DNA from 2 places in the Caballeronia sp. SBC1 genome. Region 1 is predicted to be linked to the other one. Evidence: riboswitches for the same ligand, from Rfam matches in the RefSeq annotation. Region 1 holds a riboswitch; the other holds the start of a gene.

Region 1 (4,292 bases):
GCACAAGACGCCGCGTTCACGATCGACGGGACAGCAGCGACAAGTTCCACCAACACGGTGACCTCCGCGCTTCAGGGTGTCACGCTGAACCTCACGGCTGCCGCAATCGGCACGCCGGCCGGCACCGCGCAGACGCTGACCGTGGCACAGGACACTTCGTCCGCATCCACCGCGATCAACAACTTCGTCAGCCTCTACAACACGCTGGTCACCACCTACGGCCAGGTGGGCAACGACAACTCGGCGGCAGCGAGTACGCAAGGCGGCGTCCTGGCCACGAACCCGATGCTCACGACTATCCAGAACACGCTGGCAGGCATTATTGACAGCGGCGTGAAGAACGGAAATTCGACAATCTCCCTGGGATCGATCGGGATCACGCTGCAGGGACAAGCCACCTCGACGCAGCCAGCAGGCTCACTGGTGGTCAACGCCACTCAGCTCGCCGCTGCGCTCCAAAGCAACCCGTCGGGGGTGGCGGCTCTGTTCAATTCGACCACTGGCGTGGCTGCGCAGATGACGACCAGCCTTAACTCGTTCCTGGCCACGGGCGGCTTGGTTGCGAACAGCCAGAGTGCGGTGAACACCGACTTGACGAGCATCACGACGCAGCAAACCGCCTTGACCGCCTACACGGCGCAGCTCACGAGCCAGTACCAGGCGGAGTTCACGGCGCTCAACACACTGATGGCGACGATGAACAACAACGCGCAATACCTCACGCAATTGTTCGGCGGCGCAAATAGCGCGGGCGCGCTGGCATCGGCCAACAACAGCTGATCGCGCGAGGATAAATCGACATGGAACAGAACAGTTTGATCGACCGCTTGCTGGGGTTGACGCTCGCGATCCAGCATGCGGCGGCCATGGCGGACTGGCAGGAAGCCGCCCGTCTGACTGAAGAGCGGACCCCGCTTTTCATGGAGTTGACGCCGGAACAAGACGCTACGGCAATAGAGGTGATCAACAGGATCCAGGCAATCGATGCCGCCATTGCCGCCGACGCGAAGACAACGCAATCGGAATTGCAGATTGAATACAGCTCGGCGATGAAGAAGGTCCAGGCGGCCAGCAAGTATCACCAGGCCGCCAAGTTCTGACCGCGAGAGTGAGACAAGGCCGGAACACCGCCTGACTGTAACGCTGACTCTGCAAAGACAACAACAAAAACCGCGCGCTTAGCGCGGATGGCTGCTTCAACACCCCGGGCACTTGCGTGCTTCCGGGGTGTTTTCTTATGGGCTTAGCGTCCCAGCGTCAGCAGCAGATACAGAGCATAAAGCCCGCCGTTCACCAGGAGCGCCCACAGCACGATCCCACCCTTCTTCGCGTTCAAGCGCAGCCACGCCGCTGCCGCGAGCGTGATGAAAACGCCCGTCATCACCTCCACGCGCGGCTCCCAAGGCGTCAGCATGATGCCGATACCCGGCAGCAGCGTGCCCTGGAAAACCATCGCGCCGGTGATGTTGCCGAACGCCAGCGTGTCCTTGCCGCGTCGCGCCCAGATGATGCTATTGACCTTCTCGGGCAGCTCAGTCGCGATCGGAATGATGATCAGCGAAAGCAGCAGCGCCGATATCCCCAGCACATGCGAGACGCCTTCCACGCCGGCGATAAACCCCTTCGCACCACCAACCAGCAGCGCCGTGCCCAGAACCATCTGCAGCACGATGGTCGCGAGCGAAGTAGGCAACCCGAAGCGCGAGATCAGCAGCCGTTCGGGCGCTTCAGTGCCATGGCCCTTCTCAACAAGATTGGCGGACGCGCGGAACGTCGTGATCACATACGCGACATACACACCGACCAATCCCACAGCAAATAACGCGCGGACTTCCCATGCGTGATGCGGCACGAACATGGCGCCGGCGGCAATCAGGAAAGCACACAGGAAGAAGTTGAGATCGCGGGTGAAACCGCTATGTTCGGGCGCGACGACCCCCTTGAGGCCGCGCGTCTTGAGCACGGCGACGGCCATCAGGCACGTCGACAACGTGGCAAGCATCAACGGCGCGCCGAGGATCGCGCCCACGCCGATTTCCTCGTTCACCGCGCGGCTCGCCGTGCCGCCCATCAACGCGATGATCGGCACCGTGGTTTCCGGCAGCGCCGTGCCGATAGCCGCGAACAGCGAACCGGTAACCCCTTCGGAGATGCCGAGCTTTTCGCCGAGATGTTCGAGCGCGTTGGTGAAGAGTTCCGACGCCGCCAGGATCACCACGAGCATGACCGCGAGTTGCAGGAAAAGCATCGTCATGCGGCACCTCGCGATGAAGCCGGCGAGCAGGCGACGCAATCGAAATGGCAGAGCAGCGGTAGAGAAACCGACGAGCGCAGGGGTTGACCTGGGGCAGGCCTGGGGTGTTTTTGTTTTGGAGACACGATGATTTCACGGTCGGACGTCAGCGAACCAGGATGCAATCCCGCGCCGTCCGACCGTGAACGACAAGATGCACCCATGGTCTCGCCAAACCTGACCGGTCGAACGCGCCACGGCTAACCAGCCGAGTATGTTGACGCGTCCTCCTCCCGTTGCGGAAGGAAGGCTACTCCCCAAAGACGGCCACGAGTTTAGCGTGGGTCCGCGGATTAGGCAACCAAGGCAACCGACGGCGAAAAAAACTGTCGCGTGCCCATATGGATATCCCGAATCGGTCGTTGTAGCGGAAATAACGGTTCAGTAAGCTACGGCCACGGAGGCACGTTCGTTGCGCTGACGCATCCGACGAAGCGCACCGTACAATAAGCTGCAACGGCTAAACAAGAAACGTCTGACTGACTAACACTGACGACCACGTTCGTAACGGGAGATCCCATGCGCTTCAGAATGCTCGCAGCTGCTGTACTGGCCATCACGCCGGTGCTCGCGATCGCGAAACCGCTCACTGTGTGCACCGAGTCGAGCCCGGATGGCTTCGACGTCGTGCAATTCAATTCGCTGGTGACGACCAACGCATCGGCGGATGTGATCTTCAACACGCTCGTCTCCTACGATGAAGTCGCGAAAAAGGTCACGCCCGCGCTCGCCGAGAAATGGGACGTGAGCCCCGACGGCCTCACCTACACGTTTCATCTGCGGCCGAACGTGGCGTTCCAGACCACGGACTACTTCACGCCATCGAGAAAACTGAACGCCGACGACGTGGTGTTCTCCTTCGACCGCATGCTCTCCGACAGCAATCCGTGGCACAAGGTGGCGGGCGCGAGTGGCTTCCCGCACGCGCAGTCCATGGGCTTAGTCAAGCTGATCAAGTCCGTATCCAAAGTCGATGACAACACCGTCAAGTTCGAGCTCAACACGCCGAACGCGACCTTCGTGCCCATCCTGACCATGGGATTTGCATCGATCTATTCGGCCGAATACGCCGACCAGTTGCTCAAGGCGGGCAAGGAAACCGACCTGAACGCGAAACCGATCGGCACCGGTCCGTTCGTGCTGAAGAGCTATACGAAAGACGCCGTGATCCGTTACGACGTCAACCCGACATACTGGGGACCGAAGCCCAAGGTGGACCGGCTGATCTACGCCATCACGCCCGATGCCTCGGTGCGCGCGCAGAAGATCAAGGCGGGTGAATGCCAGATCGCGTTGTCGCCGAAGCCGCAGGACGTGCTCGACGCGAAGAAGGACAGTTCAATGAAAGTGGTCGAAACACCGGCCTTCATGACGGCGTTCGTCGCGTTGAACACGCAGAAGAAGCCGCTCGATAACCCCAAGGTGCGCCAGGCGTTGAACGTTGCGTTTGATCGTACGACCTACCTGAAGACCGTCTTCGAAAACACGGCCACGCCCGCTGTGAATCCGTATCCGCCGAACACATGGAGCTATGACAAGCAGATCACGGCGTATCCGTATTCAGTCAATCGCGCGAAGAAGCTGCTCGCCGATGCGGGCTTTCCGAATGGCTTCGACACTACCATCTGGGTGCGTCCGAATGGCAGCGTGCTGAATCCGAATCCGAAGGTAGGCGCCGAGTTGCTGCAAGCGGATCTGGCGAAGATCGGCGTGAAGGCGCAGGTGAAGGTGATTGAATGGGGCGAGCTGATCAAGGAAGCGAAGCAGGGTCAGCACGACATGTTGTTCATGGGCTGGGCCGGTGACAACGGTGACCCGGATAATTATCTGTCGCCGCTCTTCAGTTGCGCCGCGGTGCGTTCGGGCATCAACTTCGCGCGCTTCTGCGACCCGACGCTCGACCGGTTGATCGATGAAGGCAAGGCAACCGCCGATACAAGCCAGCGGACCAAGGCTTATACCGAAGCGCAGCAGATTATTCACGACCAGGCGCTGTGGA
Region 2 (4,292 bases), on a different replicon from region 1:
CGTCGTCCATGCGTTCGTCGAACGCGCGCCGGTTCGGCAGGCCCGTGAGCGCATCCGTGCCAGCCAGCCGGACGAGCTCCTCTTGTGCGCTTGCGCGCTCGCGCAGCGACAGCGCAAGCAGCCACGACACCGCGATGAAACTTAACCCCGACAGCAGCGTCAGCGCGCCGACGATCCGGCTGCGTTCGCGCCAAGAGCCCAACACATCCTCTTCCGCCGGCGCAACGACCGCGATGAACGGTGTCCCAGGCACGTGCGAGAACGTGTAGAGGCGGCGCACGCCGTCGAGCGGGGAGGTCGCCGTGTACGATCCCGACGCGGCATTCACCATGCGTGCAAAAGTGGGCGAGCTGGCGACGCTCTGCCCGGCCATGTCGTCGTGAAAAGGCTTGCGGGCGATTATCGTGCCATCCTGATGGACGATGAAGATCGATCCCTCGGCGCCCACGTTGAGCTTGTCCAGCAGCGAGTTGAAATACGCGACGTTCATCGCCAGCAGCGCGATCCCGGCGAACGAACCGTCGGGTGCGTTGACGCGCCGGCTCATGCCAATCGTCGGGGTGCCGCGCAAACGCGACGCAAACGGATGCGAGAAGTACAGGCCGGGCGAGGGGCTGCGTTGCTGGGCATGGAAATATTCGCGGTCGGCGAAGGAGCCCGCCGGGAGGGGGCCATCCTTGCTTGCCGCCGTCACCTTGCCGTGCGCGTCCAGCACGTAGGCGCCGGTAATGTAAGCCGCGGAGATCGCTCGGTCGAAGAGGATCTGGCGGCGCAGGGCGGGCGAGATTGCCATCAGGGCCGGGTTCTGTGCGCCCTCGACTATCGCGTTGAGCGAGAGATTGTAGATTTCAACATTGCGGGCGAGGTCGTTGCCGATGATCGCGACCAAGTTCGCCGATGTTTCGTGCGCGTGGTCGAGTACGCCCTGGCGCCCCTGATACAACGTGCCGATGGACAAGCTCGCCATCAAGACCGCGACCACGGTGCCGGCGATGCCCGCGAGCATCGGATGGCGGGAGAGCGCGCTTGCCATGCCGACCGCCGTCCAGCGAGGCCTGATGCGGCGCTTCCGCAAACCTGTTACTGGGGGCGAGGCAGAACTCATCGCGTGCCGCTCGCCACGCATGGGCGGCGCAGAGAATGACTTGACGGGCGGCGGGGGGCGCGGTGTGGCGCTGGACACGCTTGGTCAGGCAGCGGTAGGGATTTCGGATTGGGCATCGCGCGGCAGGTTCGATCGGGAGGCTCGCCATTCTCGGCTGGCCGCATTGTATCGGCTTGAATCTTGGTGACCGATTTGCCGACCGGCAAGATTATCCGGATTTGTCCGCTGTGTGGACCGGTGCGGACCCTCGATTCATGTCGATATGCATGGCAGAAGCTACCTGCAGGCGTCCCCTCAGTGTCACTTCGCTCTGCCGGGGAAAGCTTACAAATTCATTTCGCGCATGGTAGCCTTCGTCCGTCTTTGGGGAGTAGCCGGCTTCCACTTGCTGGAAGCGCTCATGTCAACACGCTTGGTTCAATCGAACCGTGGCATGAGCCGCCGTTAGCTTTTTGGTTGGCAAGACCATCGATGTAGCGGTGAGACCGGTCGGGCTCGCCGCTGCATCGCATGTTCTCGCCCGACCCGAATGCCATAACGACATCCTGACATCCCCATGAATATTGCTTCTACTCTCCTGCTCGCCTTCGCCATGTCGACGGACGCCTTCGCTGCTGCGATTGGCAAGGGCGCCACACTGCATCGTCCCCGGATTCGCGAGGCGCTTCGCACCGGCCTGATCTTCGGCGTGATTGAAGCCATCACGCCGCTGGTCGGCTGGGCGCTCGGCAAGGCCGCCGCTCCGTATGTTGCCGCATGGGACCACTGGATCGCGTTCAGCCTGCTGCTCGTGCTCGGCGTACGTATGATCACCTCGGGCCTGCGCGCGCCCACACCGGAAGTCGAGAAGCCCAACAGTCACGGTTTCTGGCTGCTGGCGCTCACCGGATTTGCCACGAGTATCGACGCGATGGCGGTGGGCGCGGGACTCGCTTTTATCGATGTGAATATCTTGTCGACCGCCGCGACTATCGGATTGGCGACGCTGGTCATGGTGACGCTGGGCGTGATGGTCGGACGTTTTCTGGGCAAGGCTGTGGGGCAGCGCGCAGAGATTGCGGGCGGGCTCGTTCTTGTTGTCATAGGCTCGGTGATCCTGGCCGAGCATCTCGGATATATGAGTTGAAGCAGGGGATTGCCGATTGCGGTCGGCATGCCGCAAGGCGCGCCCTTTTTGAGTGGAGAGTCTTGCCGCGACTGCGTTCAATGCCCCGGGTAGAGCGGACGTCCGGCGGTCTGTGCAGGCAGTCGTGCAGCGAGCTGCCGAAATGAGTGGTTTGCTGATCGTGAGGTTCTTTGTTAATTAATAAGGGTTGCGAAATAATTGTGCCAGAGATTCACGCAATGGCGTCATGGCAGCATCCTTTCCATGAGGCGGTCGCGGTCTATCAACTGATGTTTCGCCGATTGGTTTCATCCGACGAGCAGCAGTCCTACTCGAACGCCCGTCGCGAGATCGCCGGTGTAACGGCGTGGCAGCGAGCGCGCGTTCAATGTCGAAAATAGCGTAATTCGCGGTGGCAAGCGAGCGGACGAGGCGACTGAACGAGAAGCCGCCGGGCGACGTCGAAACCCCGACCGCTTGCGCAGAATGTCAGCGCTTCCTTAAAAATTAACGACGGTGCGTACCCCGACCACCGCTTCGTCATGTACACGCTCGGACGGATTCGCGGGGTTCGGAATGCCTCCGGCCGGCCGGAACGCGTATTGAAAGTCGGCCTGCAATTGCCACCACGGCGCGACCTGATACTGATAGGTCGCTTCAAGCATCGTTTCAGCACTGCGCTGCGGATAACCGGGTGTCGAAAACGATGCGGTATCCCGATCGAGGCCCTGTGCATTCGACCCGATCCTGGCGTAGCCAATAGCAAGTCCGGCAATATCGTTGTCCCGGCCCTTGAACGGCGCTTTCAGGGTGACGCCTGCGTTCACGCCGAGGTCGACCAGGTTGCGGTCACCGGGCGCGCCCATCACGCGGGCGAACACGCCGACCGACTGCGGACTGTCCGCACTTGGACGCCAGACCATCTGATCTGCGACGGCGTAGACGCTATAGTCACCGCGATGACGCGCGGGGATTCCATTGGACGCGGGGTCGGCCAGCGACAAGCCGTTCGTGTCGTGCTGCAGGTCGGCGAAGTTCTGGGTGTTGTACCAGAAGCCGAGTTTGTAAGTGCCTGGGAGCCCGCTTGGCTGAGGTGCTTTCGCATCGGCGGGCGGTTGATTTATCGCGTACTGCACTTCTGCAATGAACAACGCGCCGTTGCTCAAATTGAAGTTCGTGCCGTGATTGTTCTGCTGTTGCGGGTCCCCGGTATTGCTTCCGGCCGGGTTGCCGTCGAACACACCTGCGAGCACGGTCATTGCGTCCGATGGCTTCGCCCGGAAACGAGCGCCGAGTGATGACAGCGGGTAAGCGGGGCCGCCCGAGGGCAGGTCGACGGATGGCAGGACGGGCCAGCCGAACGTCGCGTTCATGAACGGCGCGGCGTACTGGCTGACCATGAATTCCTGATCGAGACTTTGCTGACCAAGCTTTACATCGACCCGTCCGTCAAGCAGGGACTGCTGGTACCAAAGCTCCCACAGGCGCGTGCTTGCATCTGCTTCTATGCCGCTTGCGGACTGCAGCGTAAGCAGCGTGTGCTGGCTCAGGTTGCGGCCATGAATTTGCAGGCCGGAAACATTGAACGTACCGCCCGGTAGGCCGAATGCTTTCGATGTATCGACCTGGATGGATGCTTGAGTGAGGCCGTCGTACGCACCTTCACGCGACACGCCACCGGACAGGTTACGCAGATACTCGCTGGTCTCCTGCACGCTGAGGGTGACGCCGTAATTACCTAGCCATGGCCGCAGCCCTCCCATATCCCCGAACAAGGTCGAGCGCTCCCAAAGCCCGGTTGGCGTCGGTGCAGCTTGCGCGTCGGCAGGTTGTGCGTCGGCGGTACCGGCGCCCGGTGCGTCGACACTCGTCTGTGCCGCAGCGGTGGATAGTGCACCTACCGACAGTAATACGGATATCCCGTGGCGAACACTGGAACGCGCCAGTCTTGAGAGACGCGGCGCTTGTGCAGCGCAGGACGTTGGCGTTGGCGCGGTTTCGAGAAAACTGGAAGGCAAATTCTTAAGGTTTTTATTCATGGTCTGTGGAGAGATAGATGTTTTTACGATCTACATTTTTTTC

What was found. A riboswitch is a leader RNA that binds a small molecule or an ion and turns the genes downstream of it on or off. The one in region 1 is predicted to bind manganese.
Region 2: it holds a riboswitch for manganese, as region 1 does, so the genes downstream of both, mntP (manganese efflux pump MntP) here and SBC1_RS00900 (sodium:calcium antiporter) in region 1, are expected to answer to the same signal.

Annotation. Positions count from the first base shown of each region.
Region 1 is NZ_CP049156.1:192,548-196,839, reverse strand. Features, by position in the region: gene fliD (flagellar filament capping protein FliD) at 1-780, shown strand, start outside; gene fliT (flagellar protein FliT) at 801-1,100, shown strand; gene SBC1_RS00900 (sodium:calcium antiporter) at 1,244-2,254, opposite strand; yybP-ykoY riboswitch at 2,394-2,568, opposite strand; gene SBC1_RS00895 (ABC transporter substrate-binding protein) at 2,813-4,292, shown strand, end outside.
Region 2 is NZ_CP049158.1:1,714,046-1,718,337, reverse strand. Features, by position in the region: gene SBC1_RS34485 (diguanylate cyclase domain-containing protein) at 1-1,033, opposite strand, end outside; gene SBC1_RS34480 (hypothetical protein) at 1,032-1,292, shown strand; yybP-ykoY riboswitch at 1,459-1,586, shown strand; gene mntP (manganese efflux pump MntP) at 1,662-2,231, shown strand; gene SBC1_RS34470 (carbohydrate porin) at 2,711-4,249, opposite strand.